2 regions of the Psychrobacillus sp. FSL K6-1267 genome follow, and region 1 is predicted to be linked to the other one. Evidence: predicted binding sites of a transcription regulator. Region 1 holds the regulator's gene; the other holds the start of a gene.

Region 1 (8,009 bases):
AGCTGTCTTTTGAACTTTCTATATATGTGTAGCCGTTAGCAAACACTATATATTCTCCTGCGGATATATCAGTACCAACCTTGTATGTCCCTGATTTAATCTTTCCATCATTTTTCTTTTCTTGTTTATCCTCGTCTGTTTTTGGATCATCTGTCGTTGAAGCTTCGTTTTTATTGTCTTCTGGGGTTTTCTCGGTAGCTATATCGTTGTCCGGCTCATCATCTCCGCCAACTGATGCAAGTGCAATAATAAAAATTACGACGATTACCCAGAACCACCACTTCTTATAAAAAGGTTCTTTTGGATTTCCCATTATTCTTCTCCACCTGTCATATGTAGAATTACATTTAAACATTAACAGAATGCCCATTATTACTGTTTTTTATGAGAGCAAAGAGATATTTTGTTGTTACAATCAAACAGTAAATAAAGTGACGAGAGAAAAAGTAAATACTTTAACGTGTTAGTCGATTATTTAGGGGAGACTCTTTTAGATTGCGTCTTTCTAGTGTATAGGTAATAGGCTGGAGGAGCTTAGGGAGGCCATTACTCAATAGGCATTTTGAAAGAAGAATATTGTTTTATTATCACATTATAAAAATGAAAACTTTTGTATGTATAAGACTGGTCGCTAAACAAGGGCGATCAGTCATCAAAAAAGGTTAATAGAATTTGCAATGTTATTGGATTCCGTATTCTTTAATAAGAGCCTCCATTTTTCTCGAAAACTCGCGATCCAATTTCCTAACTTCATTTAGAATTTCGTTTGCTTTAGTTATTTTGTTTGGATCATTGGCATCAAGACCAGCAGCAATTTCACTGAATGCGATATGTTGCTTGCTAATAGCATCTATTAATATTTCATGCGTGGCTGCAATATCATCATTTGGAGGAATAATAGCTTCAATGTTTTCTAAAACAAACATATTTTGTGGAAGAATTTCCTCGTAAATAGCAGTGGCAAATGTATAGCTGTCCAATTCACCATTGGATGATCCAAATCTTAGCTCATCCCAGCGTACTGCTAAATCTGTTACCTCCATATAAGCTACTCTCACATCGTCCACATAGTATTGCACCAGTTCCTTATCTGTAGATACCACTTCCTCCTCAGGTACTGTTGCTTCTTCTTTTGAATCTGATTTGTTTTCCTCAGCAGCAGTCTCTTCTTTTGTTACTACTTTCTCTATCTCTTTTTCAGGTTTTTCTTCCTCCTTTGCTACGGAGCAAGCAGTAAGGCCCAACATACAAGAAACCATTATTAAAAAGAACCATTTTCGCATTATCAAAAACTCCTTTTGGCTTTTAATCCTGTGCTTATTAAAAAAAGTAAAGAACGTATTGTATAACTTGGTTTAAGATGATAGAAAAATAGTTGCTTTTACAAGGATTTAGTTGAGCAAATGTAAGGTCTGTCGTTAGTTCCTGTACTTTATTTATTATTTCTCACGATAAGAAAGGGGATTTCAGTCGGCTTTAAAATATGCACTTATTTACTATATTCATCTCTTAAAATGAAGTCACTGCTATAAGGAAGGAAAACGGGTTTTTGTTAGAGTGGATATATACGACAGGTTACGAGAACAGTAGGATTAGAAAATGTATTTAAATAACATTTTTATGGAAAATAAATATTGAGGCATGAGGTGGCATTGAGAAGAAAAATCCTACTATGTAGCTTTTAAATAATCAGATGTGGAATTGGGGGGACGCATATATGTATTAACTTCAGTACTCATCAGCTAGGGAAACAAAAAAAGGAAGACAAAAATTTTTATTTTAGTCCTTCCTTTTTTGTTGAATCTAATGATTTGAGGATAGAAGAGCCAAATTAATGTAGCGAAAGGGAATGGGATGAATTGTTTCACCCCCATTAGATAATTTTTGAACAATATTCTCAGTTAGACAATGAAGCTAATTTAAAAAAGAGGTTTAGGAAAACCATTGAAATGAGCGATGATGCCAATTTGTCCTATGTGGTATGCTTCGTGACTATATATATGATGGAATACCCAGTTAAAAGTTGGGGGAGAAGGAGGAATCCAACCATCAGAAAATTTAGGGACTTCAATCAGTTGATTAAACTGTTGATCAGTCAAGTTATTTAATATTCCGTCTGTATGTATGCGAATATCTTGATAAGCTTTAAGTATTTCGAACGGAGAGGAATTTTTGTCTAAAGTCAAAACTAACTTTTGTTGGAGTGCCACTTCATTAATCCAGAAATCCTCACTAGTAGCAATATGTGAAATAACCCATGCCAAATTATTTGGATAGGTTGGTGAGGTTTTAAACCAGCTTTCTTCTTGTAAACTATTCAAATAAGGTAATAACGTTTTTCTGTAATCATTCCGATATGGAAAAGCCAAATAAATCAATCCTTTCTATTAATATAAATTAAATAATGTAAATATAAATTTTAATAAACAAATGTATTCATTTATGAATTCCTAAAGATTTTTTAATATTCCGATGAATTGAAATAGGATAAAGAGCTTACAAATTTGATGTTAATATAGTACAATGCTACTTATATATCTGTAATTCCGGAATTAGTGGAGGGATAGAATGTGGATGCAAATGAATTAATTAATGTGATTAATCATAGTATAGAAAAGTTAGATTATGCTTCAGCAAGAAAATATATAGAGGAAAATCTAAATCTAGTTAATATCAATAAGCATTTACTTATTGATAATGCGAGAAGTGTGTTAGATTACATAAACGACACCCTAGAATCAGGAGCCCAGCCTTTAACTCGCCAAGAAGTTTCCTTGATTTACACGATTAATAAGCATGCTATGAAATTTGACGTTAGAGCTTTGAGAATGGTAATAAGAGATAACCCGTCCTTGCTAATAAGACAAGACATCAAACATTATTTTAATGAAGATGCAAAGACTCTCTTAGAGGGAATGAATGTAATACCAAAACAATCAAAACAAGCAATAATATAAACAAAACCCCTTCATGTCTCGAACATGAAGGGGTTTTTCGATGATCTAAACAAAAATGTCCACTTTCTTGTTAGATATGATATCGGCTCAAAGTAATCATACTATGAAAATTGTAGAAGTCAAGCAATCATTAGTGAATATGTCGGTAAACTCCTACTACTTTTCCTAAAATAGAGACTTGATTAACAATAATCGGATCCATCGCAGAGTTCTCCGGCTGAAGGCGGAAATACGTTTTTTCTTTAAAGAATCGTTTTACTGTTGCTTCATCCTCTTCTGTCATTGCTACAACGATGTCCCCATTATTAGCAGATTGCTGTTGTTTAACAATGACATAATCTCCATTCAAGATTCCAGCTTCAATCATACTATCACCCATAATTTCTAACATAAATAGGTGATCATCTGAAGTACCAAATGTTTCAGGAAGCGGGAAGAATTCTTCAACGTTTTCAATTGCAGTAATAGGCATACCAGCTGTAACCTTCCCAACTAAAGGAACATGCACAACTCCCTGCCTTTCGACCGTAGCCTCTAAACCATCTAATATTTCTATTGCACGTGGTTTCGTAGGGTCTCTACGAATTAAACCTTTACTTTCCAATCTTGCTAAGTGGCCATGTACAGTAGAACTTGAAGCAAGACCTACTGCCTCACCAATTTCACGTACGGATGGTGGATAGCCTTTTTTACGAACTTCTTCCTTTATAAAAGCTAGAATATCTTCCTGTCTTTTAGACGCTTTCTTCAATGAGTTCACCTCTTTTAGTAATAAATTCCCTACTAGATTAATACTTATTAATAGTATACCAGTGTCCTGAAAATTATGCAAACATAGGTTCTAATATTTGTTGACAAAAACAAATGTTCGTATTAATATTAGAACATACATTCCGAACAAACATTCTAATTTTGGGGGTTTTTTTATGAATTGGGTAAAAAACAATTATTTTTTAGCATTATTTTTAGGACTAAATCTTATATTTATGACAACTATGGTAATCTCACATACAATAACAACCGAGGAAGACTCACACATCAAAATAGAACAAGGGGATTCCTTATGGGCTCTTGCAACAAAATATGGCATAGAAGATTCAAGGGAAGAATGGGTGAGTCAGGTAATAGAAATGAATAATTTATACGATACCTCTATTAAAGCTGGGGATGTTATAGTTGTTCCTAAAGTAAGTGAGAACCTTCACTTAAATTATGGAACAGAGGTAGCGGGAGAATGAAATCAGTTATTTATTGTCGAGTAAGTACAGACAAATCCACACAAGAAACTTCTTTAGAGAGACAAGAGGAAGAGTTGATAGATTTTGCTAAAAAACAGGGCAGTGAGGTTTCTCAGGTTTTTGCAGATCAGCATAGTGGATATGATGTTGAGAGAGACGGGCTATTAGAGATGCTCAATTATGTAAAAGAAAATGATATCAAAGCGGTGTTTGTGCAAGATGAAACTAGAATAGGTAGAGGTAATGGTAGAATGGCTGTCCTTCATTTACTTCAGAAAACAAACACAACGGTCTATACGTTACAGGATAAAGGGATATTAAACTTAAATGAAATGGATTCTATGCTTTTAGAAATCCTTGCCTTGGTGGAGGAATATCAACGTAAAATTCATAATGCTAAGATTAAAAGAGGAATGAAGCGCGCGATATCAAAAGGCTATCGTCCAGAAAAGAATTTAAAAACTCGTGGAAACCCTGAGGGAAGAGAGCGAATAGATATACCTGTTGATGAAATTGTCCGATTACGGAACGCAGGGCTCACATACGAGGAAATCACCTCTACATTAAAGGGATTAGGTTTTAATATAAGTAAAGCAACCGTACATAGAAGATATATGGAATTTAAAGAGACTCACGAAGGGTAAAGACTTGCACTTCCTGAGTTTTTTTCATACCTTTATATAAGAGTTAGTTGAAAGGATGAAAAATATGTTAAGTAAAGAAAAACTAGCACGTATTAATGAGCTGGCAAAAAAGTCTAAGTCCAGTGGATTATCTATTGAGGAAGCAAAAGAACAAAGTGCTTTGCGTAAAGAATATTTGGAAACATTTAGAGCAACAATGAGAGATACAATAGAAAGTGTAAAAGTTATCGACCCTTCTGGAAACGATGTTACACCAGAAAAGGTACAACAAGCGAAAAAGGGTAAATTTCTGAATTAACTAATCATTTCAGAAACCATTGATAATACACGAATTGTTGTCTAAACTATTATTATAGAAAAAATTTTGTTCGAGAGGATGTCATTCATGTCATTACAATCAGATTTATTAGCAATTACGACTATTCGTACTCTATCTATCGATGCAATCGATAAAGCAAACTCTGGTCATCCAGGTCTTCCTATGGGAGCTGCACCAATGGCGTACACATTATGGACAAAACATTTACGCCACAACCCAAGCAATCCTAATTGGTTTAACCGCGACCGCTTTGTTTTATCAGCAGGTCATGGCTCAATGCTGTTATATAGCTTGCTACACCTTGGTGGTTATGATCTTCCTATGGAAGAGATTAAAAACTTCAGACAGTGGGACTCTAAAACTCCCGGACATCCAGAATTTCGTCACACAGCAGGGGTAGAAGCAACAACTGGTCCTTTAGGACAAGGTATAGGTATGGCTGTAGGTATGGCTATGGCTGAGGCGCATTTAGCTGCTACTTACAATCAAGAAGGACATTCTATTGTTGATCATTATACGTATGCATTATGCGGAGATGGAGATTTGATGGAAGGTGTAGCTGCTGAAGCTATTTCTCTAGCGGGACACTTAAAATTAGATAAATTAATCGTATTATATGATAGTAATGATATTTCGTTAGATGGAGATTTACATAAATCTTTCTCTGAGAACATTGAAAAACGTTTTGAATCATACGGATGGAACCATATTTATGTAGAAGATGGTAATGATATTGAAGCAATTTCAGCTGCAATCGACAAAGCTAAATCACAAAACGATAAACCAACAATTATCGAAGTGAAAACAGTTATTGGATTTGGTTCTCCCAACCGCTCTGGAAAAGCAGATGCTCATGGTATGCCGCTTGGTAAAGAAGAATCTCTATTAGCTAAAGCAGAATATAAATGGTTATTCGAAGAAGATTTCTATGTACCAGAGGAAGTTTATGAAACTTTCAAGGAAGCTGCTGAGCGTCAAGGTGTTCAAGAAGAAGCTACATGGAACGAAAGATTAGCTACTTATGAAAAAGAGTTCCCAGAGCTAGCTCAAACTCTAAAACAAGCGATTAATGGAGAGATGCCTGCAAACTTTGCAGATGCACTTAAAACTTATGAAGAAGGAACTTCACAAGCAAGTAGAGCAGCTTCAGGTGAAGCGATTAATGCCATCGCTAAAAATCTGCCTTCATTTTTCGGAGGAAGTGCTGACTTAGCTGGTTCTAACAAAACGACAATTAAAAATGCTGGAGATTTCTCTGCAGAAAACTATGCAGGCAAAAACATCTGGTTTGGTGTTCGTGAGTTTGCAATGGGTACTGCTCTTAATGGTATGGCCCTTCATGGCGGTCTACATGTGTTCGGTGGGACATTCTTCGTATTCAGTGATTATGTACGCCCTGCAATTCGTCTATCCGCATTAATGGGATTGCCAGTAACATATGTGTTCACTCATGATAGTATTGCAGTAGGGGAAGATGGACCAACTCATGAACCAGTTGAGCATTTAGCTTCACTAAGAGCTATGCCAGGCTTATCAGTAATCCGTCCAGCTGATTCAAATGAAACAGCGGAAGCATGGAAATTAGCTGTATCCTCTAAGGATCAACCAACTGTGTTAGTGCTTTCTCGTCAAAACTTACCTACACTTAAAGGTTCTGTAGACCAAGCTAGTGAAGGTGTGGAAAAGGGAGCTTATATCGTTTCACCAGTTGAAAATGCAGAGGGTATCTTACTTGCAACAGGTTCAGAGGTTGGACTAGCAGTAGAGGCTCAAAAAGCTTTAGCAGAAGAAGGAATTCAAGTTTCTGTAGTATCTATGCCATCATGGGATAGATTTGAAAAACAAGATACTGCATATAAAAATGCTGTGTTGCCTTCTAACTTAACAAAACGCCTTGCTATTGAAATGGGATCTTCTCTTGGATGGCATCGTTATGTTGGATTCGAAGGTGACGTTATTGCAATAGACCAATTCGGTGCAAGTGCACCTGGAGAGATCGTAATGAAGGAATATGGCTTTAGTGTAGAAAATGTTGTTTCTAAGATGAAAAATCTACTACAAAAATAATATTCTTCTTTGCAATTCGAATACTTTTTCTTAAAAGTATTCGAATTGCTATTTATCAAAGAATTTATATAGAATGCCTATGAAATTTATAGTATAATTTCAATTGGTGTCTTGTACACGTAGAGAAGTTGGTAAAGGAGGAGAAACATTGGATACTTGGATATGGGTTGTTATAGTAATTGTCGCTTTAATCGGTGGTGTTGTAATCGGATTTTTTGCAGCACGACAATATATGATGAAATATTTGAAAGAAAATCCACCAATCAATGAACAAATGCTACGTATGATGATGGCACAGATGGGTCGTAAGCCATCCGAAAAACAAGTGAAACAAATGATGAACCAAATGAATAAAATGCAAAACAAATAATTAAAGGCACTCATTAATTGGGTGCTTTCTGACTGTAAACATCTCAAACTAATTGAGCTGTTTGCAGTTTTTTATATACACTCATTTTATTTTGGGATTATTTCTAGTATGAAAAAGGATTACTTCAAAAATATTTGTTGAATTTTATTAAATAGACTCCCAAAGAATATAGATTCTCTTTAAGGAGATTTTCACACTGAATTTATTATGTAAAGATTTCAATTATTAACGATTTGTTATCTATTATAAATAAAAATAAAAAGAGGATTCCAATTCTATATTGGAATCCTAATCTTAAAATTTTATTAAATATGCTAAAATAATGGAATACTAATCGTTTAAAATGAAATTAGAAATGCCTATTATTACCCTAGCAAGCTATATTGCTTTAAAAAATCTGATACAACTTCTTCA
Region 2 (8,009 bases), 530 kb from region 1:
TGCTTTTTCTCCAGGGAGAATAGACTTCGGAGTGGGGCGTGCTCCTGGCGGGGATAACTATGCGATGCATGCTCTTTCTGAGGGCCGTCCACCAATGGTGAACAATATGTATGAAAAACTAGGAACTGCATTACAGCTTTTAAATGACGAAGTTCCCGAGGACAGTGTGTACAATAAAACGATTGCTACTCCATCTAATATCGTGCTTCCCGAAGCTTGGTTGCTTGGCTCGACAGGGAACAGTGCGATTCAGGCAGGAAAGATGGGCTTGGGATATTCCTTTGCACAATTCTTTCAGGGAGGAATGACTCCTGCTATTTTAAATGCATACCGTACAAATTTTAAACCTTCAGCATTAATGGAAAAGCCTGAGATTAACGTAACGTATTTAGTGACAGTTGCTGAAACAAAAGAAGAGGCAGAATTTGAAGCACTTCCACAGGATATATCTAGACTTTCTCTGATGAAGGGACAAATTCGCCAGCTTATGACACCTGAAGAAGCACAAAACTATCCTTTATCTGAAATGGATCGCATGATGATCCAGGAAAATCGTAAAATCCATTTAGTTGGTTCTGCAAAAGAAGTAGCTACTACTCTTCAAGAAGAACAGGCGCATTATGGGTTTGATGAGGCGATGATTTGTAGTATACCGCATTCTCAGCAAAAGCGTTTAGATGTATATCGATTGTTAGCAAAAGAATTGTTGTAGTGTCTTGATTCTCTTTTATATTAATACTGACTGAGCTTCTTGGTATCTTTAGCGAGTAAGTGAACGATTCGTCGTTCACTTACTCGCTTTTTGAATTGACTTCGTTCGTACTATTACAATTCTCAACTCAAAAAACATACTTTTGCCTTGCTTGCTTTCTAGTATAGATTGTTTGCTAACAGGAAAAAACAAGAATAATACTTTATAACATGAATTGCTTTAAATTGGCGGTTGATAACAGAACAAACGTTCTATATAATGATAAAAAAGAAAGGTGATGGAGATGGCTAATTTCGAGGAAGACTGGAACGCGTTGGATTTATCTAAAATCCGTGATAGAGGTTCAAAAAAGTGGGTGGCGATGATGTTGCCTGAACACGTGAAGATGTTGAGAGACTATCATGAGGAGATAAAAAAAGTTCCGCGCCCAGATCTAAATGAGTTCGACTATGAAGCAATTCAAGAACAAATTGAACTTGCGATGAAAAGAAATGTAGACATAAAAATTAAACGTTGGAAAGATGGAGAATTTTTATATCATCGAGGGACAATTCAATGGATTGATTTAACTAGGCGCATTATCGAATTAGAAGATCCATTTCAATTTTTTGAAGTGAAATTGGATGAAATTGTGGACGTGACGATATTAGAATAAAAACATTCTGAGAGACCTCCTTATAGAGGTCTTTATTGTTTGGAAGTGCTAAGTCTAAATAGATTCAAACATAAAATAATTATAGACAAGATAACTGATGAATCACTTGGGATATATTCAATGTTAGATTTGCTAAATACCTTAATGATAATGAATTCCGTACCTAAATACTCTTCCAGTAATTTAATATGGACGGTCACACTTGGCTGAGAGACCATTAATTTTTCAGATGCCTTTCGAAAGTTTAAGGTATCTGCAGCTACACAAAATGTTTTTAACCAGTGATATTCCATTATATTCACCTACTTGATTAACTTTTTTAATTAAGTTAATTATATATATTTAATTTTTATTATCAATGTTTTTAAATATAATAAAGAAAAAGGAGGCGTTTCATATGTTTCAAAAAGGATTAAAAGATGTAGTTGCTGTTCATACAAAAATCGCATCGGTGGATGGAGATATAGGAGAGCTTAGATACCGTGGGGTAAAAGTAGATGAGCTAGTAAATGAAGGGTCATTTGAAGATATCGCCAATTTTTTGTGGACAGGGGAACGAACAAACACTAGTTTTCCATCTTTAAATGAATTTAGAGAACTACCAAATCACATAATTGCAATTATTGATGCTCTTCCAATGGAAGTGTCCTTGATGGATGCGATGAGAACGACGATATCAGGCTATGCTCATGCAGAATTTAAAGAAAAATCACTAGAAGAGCAGGCGATAATTTTAACAGCAGCACTGCCGGTCATAGTTGCTAGACATTATCGAAACCAAAAAGGATTAGCAATAGTAGAGCCTAAAAAAGAACTTAGCCATACTGCCAATTATTTATGGATGCTAAATGGTGAAGTACCAACAGATGTACAAGTTGAAGCGCTTGAAACCTATTTAAAGCTAACGATGGAGCACGGTTTAAATGCCTCGACCTTTGCTGCTAGAGTAACGATTTCGACAGAGTCAGATCTTACAGCTGCAGTAACTTCAGCGTTAGGAACAATGAAGGGACCGTTGCACGGAGGAGCGCCTTCAGGGGTAATTTCACTACTCAATGAGTTTAAAAATCCTACAATGATCAGAGACATTGTAAGAGATAAAATTATAAATGGCGAAAAGATAATGGGCTTTGGTCACCGAATATATAAGACAGAGGACCCTCGTTCCATTTTACTTCGAGACAAATGCTTAAACCTCCAAGGAAAGGATCCTTGGTTAGATATCGCAACTATAGCAGAAAAAGAAATTATTGATTTACTTGCAGAGCATAAGCCTGGACGCAAGCTATACACAAATGTTGAGTATTATGCTGCTGCAATCATGCGCTCGATAGATATGCCAGCAGAACTATTCACACCTACATTTAGTGTAGCTAGAATGGTAGGCTGGACTGCACATGCTATTGAACAAATAAGAGACAACACCATTTTCCGCCCACAATCCATTTATGTAGGGGAATTAAAGTAATAGAGGTAATAATGCAGAAGCATCCGGCAAATGTTTATTTTCTATATATACTTAAATAAAAAGAAATCATATTGAACTAAGTATTGTGGATTTCCGTTTTGGTGTACTCTTTGCGAGAGGAGCGATAAGCCATCTCTGCCGCTATTGTTGTTACACAAAACATGTTGTTAGCTGCCCACCCACATTGTCTGCGTGACGCATAATGGGATTGTTCTCAGGCATCTGGTATTGGTTATATCGCTATATAGTCGAAACTGTTATGTGTTTAGTTTGCTAAATATAAAAAGTCATGTGTTATAAAACACATGACTTTTTTATGATTTTTGTTTATTTTTGATGAATGTGTAAATATTTAAAACAACTCCTATGACAAACATAATAATTGCATTCAATGCAAGAACTAAAACCATAAATCCTCCTGCAAAAGCAATTCCTTCTCTTGTGTCATCTGGATCAAAGTTTTTATTAGCATAATAAATTCCGAAAGCGATAAAACAATAGACTATCACCGGAACTAAAAGGGCCATAACAATTGAAGAAACCCATAAAGGAATTTTCCTTTTTTGGTATAAATACACTGCTAAACCATCACAGATTACAAGAGACAATAATAAAACAATCCAAACAATAGCATCACCGTTCATATTAATTACACCCCTTCTATAAAAGGTTAACCTAATGTGGATATTTTTACAATTAAAGGTAATTTTCTGGCATCAGAAGAGTGCTTATACCGAAAAATTGAATAAACTGATGTGGAGAAAACCGAACTTTGGAAAGGACAGTTAGACCGTAATCTAACCTACCCCGCCAACATACCCCTAATTGGTTTCCTGCAACTTTACTAGGAAATCAGTGGATATACATTACTGTAAATACGCAAAGGGGAGTATGGCATAATACAAAGACTTCTAATCAGCAATTAAATAGAAGATAATATTTCGTGTATTTTCAAATTATTCTGTTATATAATGGTATTTATAGATGTTATTGGAGTGGTGAACTTCAATTATTTTAGATTTCAGACCAATACAATTATGCAGAGTCTAAAAAATCTTAATACGGAATGTAGAATAACAGATTTTCATTTACATATATATTGAAATTACTACTTTTTGAATCTCCAATTATATATTTTTATCATCGAGTTTCAAAGTAGAATAGGAGAAAAACTATGAACAATAAAATAGCAATAATCACTGGAGCAAGTCATCCCAGGGATATTGGAACTGCAATTTGTAGAAAATTAGCTTCTAAAGGAATAGATATATTCTTTACTAACTGGCAGGCGGACAATGAGTGGATCAATAGGTTACAACAAGAGCTAGAAAATTTAGGGATCCGTTGTGTAGGAATGGAAATCGATTTATCACCGAGTGATGCTTACAAAGTGGTGCTAGATTCAGTGGAACTGGAGTTGGGAACGCCTTCTATACTAGTTAACAATGCAGCGCATTCGACAAGAGATGGTTATTTGGAATTAGACGGCAATACAATGGATGCCCATTATGCAGTAAACATGAGAACAACATTTTTGCTGAGTGTCGAATTTGTCCGTCGCTTTAAGAGAGAGAGAGCGAACGGAAGAATTATAAATATGACATCAGGACAGGATTTAGGAGCAATGCCAGGAGAACTTGCTTATGCTGCCACCAAGGGTGCTATAACAGCTTTTACAAAATCATTATCTGCGGAAGTAGCACCCCTCGGAATTACAGTAAATGCAATAAACCCTGGCCCCACCGATTCAACTTGGATGACCGATGAAATAAGAGAACACCTTTTACCGAATTTTCCAATGGGCCGAATAGGTCAGCCTAGCGATGTGGCAGAGGTCGTATCCTTTATTGCTAGCGATGAGGCAGCTTGGATTACTGGTCAAGTTATTCATTCAGAGGGTGGTTTTAATCGTTGATGAGGATAGAAGAAAAATCAAAATACAATTCCAAGATTGACATACTTTGTATTTTAACCATTCTTTTAGTTTTTACAATGTTAACTAATTTCCATTGGAACGGTTATCAGTAAGTTACAATGAAGAAAATCCTACTCTGCTAATTGAAGAGAGATTAATAGGCAAGGAAACCTATAAAGTTGATTCTTCTACTAATTTAAAATAGATGATTTTAATCAACCAAGCAAATGGAAGTTAACTTGTATGTTTTACCCCTTTTACTGCCACGCCTATTTGGTTAAGGCGATATTCTACAAGAAACAATCCTAAATAAAATGGTTTGTAAGCTTTTTTGATAGTGGTAGAAGTATTTATTGCCGAGAATATATTAGTGCATAATAATCTACTACAAAATATTTCTGCCCATTAATAGTAGTAGCATAGTTACTAATGAATCTGAGGGAAAGCTATGAATAATTTGATGAAGCTTGTTATTTTAATATGTATGTTTGTAATATTTTCTGGATGCACAGAGGAAACAGTAAAACCAAATAATCCAACTCATGAGAACCCGATTTTAATGGAACATAATGGTCAGCAATTTGAAATATATACTTTCTTCGAGGAATATGAGAACTTTGTTGATAAGGCTGAAAAAGAGCCTAGTAATATAGAAGCGTTATTTAATCAAGAGGTTAAGAAGGCCTTTGCAATAAATTCTAATCACACTGTTTCTTTGTACGAAGAGATACCAGCTCCAAAGAAACTAGAACAAATAAGAGAATATCTAGAAAAATTAAAAAGTAATAAGCAGGAAATAAATAAATGGATCCAGGAAGCATTAGAGGAATCCTCAGGCAGGCTTTCTGGAGAAGATAAGACGATTTACGTATTTCCTTCCTTTGTAGAAGAGGAAGCATCCCTAAAAGACTTGGACTACGTGGCTGGTGGAACATTTGGTAAGGAACATTTTTATCTGAAGATTAACCCGTCATTCACAGAGCTGGCCTTAAAGTATACGGTTGCTCATGAATACCATCATACGGTTGCTATGGAGAGCGGAGACGCTCCCACATTACTGGAGCGATGTATATTGGAGGGGAAGGCAGATACCTTTGCCAAAATCATCTATCCACAAATGGAACCGGTTTGGCAACAGCCACTTTCTGGTTATTATGAGGAGCAGGGCTGGAAAGTTTTCAAAGAAAACTTAGAATCAGAGGAATCAGAAATTTGGGATTTCCTTTTCGTCGGTAATCATTTTAAAGGAATAGCCAAATGGACCAATTACAAAATTGGTTATGAGATCATGCGAAGTTTTTTGGAGAAAAATCATGACGTTTCTACAGAAGAATGGACCAAAATGTCTGCACAAGAAATACTAGCTAAAAGTAAGTATGTAGATTAGTTTATGAAATTCCTCTGTCTACAAACAAAAGAAAAATAAGGGTAATACTTTTTTCTAGACAATTGTTTCATAAGAGGATATTTTTTTGAGCTTTTAGAAAATCGGTATTCTTCTTGTTATGCACTCGACTTTTTATAAAGATTTGAGAGAGGAGTTACCAAATTTAATATGAGAAATGGGCAAACGGTAATATTAGACGGAGTATCTTTTCCATTAAAAGATATCCATGATTTTCGATGGATACATGATTATGGAGAGGTTTTTTGTGTGTTTGACCGACAGGATTCAGGAAATCTCTCTTTTGGGGTGATAAAAGATGGTTTAAAGAACTTCGTTAAATATGCTGGCGCCACTCCTGTAAATTACAAGGGAAAACCAGGGTAAGCAATTAATAAACTTAAAAATGCAAAAGTTGTGTACGAAGCATTAGATCATCCACATTTAGTTAAACTAGTAGAACACCGAGAGATGGAAGAAGGATATGCACTTGTGTATGAATGGTTTGATGGCCTAAATATACAAAAGAATATGGCTCATTGTCCAGCTTGTCAGAGGTTTAAGCTGCTGCCTTTAGAAGTACGAATAAAGTCTCTTTCTACTATTTTTGAGTTTCATGTACATGTAGAAAAAAGTAATTATGCAGCAATAGACTTTTATGATGGAAGTATTTTATACGATTTTCAACAGCATAAGACAAAAATATGTGATGTAGATTTGTACCATTCTAAACCATTCTATAATGAAAAAGGTAGGCTTTGGGGTTCGTCAAGGTTTATGTCACCAGAAGAGTTTAAGATGTGTGCAGAAATTGATGCACGTTCGAATGTTTTTAATATGGGTGCCATCGCTTTTTATATTTTAGGTGGTGCTCTTGACCGTTCATATAACCAGTGGGAAGCAGGAAAAGAATTATATAGTGTTGCTAGAAGGGCAGTAGAGATTGAAAAAGACAATCGTTATTCTTCAATTGTAGATTTCTTCACAGAATGGAAGTTAGTTGTAGATAAAGAGTTTTCTTTCAAGGATTAATTATATTTTATGTTTTTAATTTATTTAAAGGAAAATAAATATGTAAGCTAGAATAGTAATAAATAGTTAATTTCAAGCCCAAAATAATATTGTTCTACAAACAAAATATGCTAAGAATATTGCTGTTTTGTTATTAAATTTATTGAAAAAGAATTGATGAATGGCCTATGATAGCCAAATTATATAACAAGAAAAAATTCAGATATTGTTTATAAACACTCATACAAGGGGAAAAGAAAGAGAAGCTTCTTTTTAGGATGTACTATCTGAGATTTTAAGAAGAAGGCATTTTATTATATAGGAACAAATATTCAAATATAATGAAATGCCCATCAATCAGTTTGCCTTTGAAACCAAAGATATAAATCTTTTAATTAGATTAGAAGCTACACATATTCTGGGAGAAAAGGAAAGTGTGCCATGGAGAATTCTGTATTGTTATTAAAAAATGCAAATGTGATCGATGTTGTAACTGGTAAAACAATTTATTCTCATCTTCTTATTCAAAATGGTTTTATTACAAAGATTGTTTCTGCACATAAGCCTATTGGCTATATTCATAAAAAAGCAGTTATTTATGATTTGAAAAGAAGATTTGTTATTCCTGGTTTGATTGATATGCATGTACATATGAAAGGGGACTATGCCCCTATTTTCACTGCCTCTGGTGTTACAACAGTTAGAAACACAGGAGGTAACATCGGAGAGTTAAAAAAAATAATTAACGCATCCAGCGGGGCACCTACCCCAAGAATTATCTCAGCAGATAGAATTATTGATGGACCACCGGGGTTATGGGGAGAGAATAGTCCTTGGAACATAAATATTAATGATGCTTGTAGT

The links. Region 1 encodes LexA, which represses DNA repair genes until DNA is damaged. Its sites were predicted from a motif close to CGAACATATGTTCG; they were not measured.
Region 2: MHB55_RS11355 (YolD-like family protein) is a predicted target of LexA. The motif match lies at 952-965, and genes of this name have one in related genera.

What each region holds. Positions count from the first base shown of each region.
Region 1 covers NZ_JBBOOR010000001.1:1,714,222-1,722,230, forward strand. Annotated here, with positions in the region: gene MHB55_RS08535 (hypothetical protein) at 1-313, opposite strand, end outside; gene MHB55_RS08540 (hypothetical protein) at 681-1,283, opposite strand; gene MHB55_RS08545 (DinB family protein) at 1,920-2,369, opposite strand; gene MHB55_RS08550 (hypothetical protein) at 2,571-2,957, shown strand; gene lexA (transcriptional repressor LexA) at 3,088-3,708, opposite strand; gene yneA (cell division suppressor protein YneA) at 3,884-4,195, shown strand; gene MHB55_RS08565 (YneB family resolvase-like protein) at 4,192-4,839, shown strand; gene MHB55_RS08570 (DUF896 domain-containing protein) at 4,904-5,137, shown strand; gene tkt (transketolase) at 5,225-7,225, shown strand; gene MHB55_RS08580 (YneF family protein) at 7,374-7,595, shown strand; gene MHB55_RS08585 (alpha/beta hydrolase) at 7,961-8,009, opposite strand, start outside.
Region 2 covers NZ_JBBOOR010000001.1:2,243,836-2,251,844, reverse strand. Annotated here, with positions in the region: gene MHB55_RS11360 (LLM class flavin-dependent oxidoreductase) at 1-712, shown strand, start outside; gene MHB55_RS11355 (YolD-like family protein) at 996-1,367, shown strand; gene MHB55_RS11350 (LysR family transcriptional regulator) at 1,400-1,660, opposite strand; gene MHB55_RS11345 (citrate/2-methylcitrate synthase) at 1,765-2,835, shown strand; gene MHB55_RS11340 (hypothetical protein) at 3,150-3,479, opposite strand; gene MHB55_RS11335 (SDR family oxidoreductase) at 4,010-4,750, shown strand; gene MHB55_RS11330 (DUF2268 domain-containing protein) at 5,199-6,137, shown strand; partial or broken gene MHB55_RS11325 (serine/threonine protein kinase) at 6,306-7,166, shown strand; gene MHB55_RS11320 (amidohydrolase family protein) at 7,587-8,009, shown strand, end outside.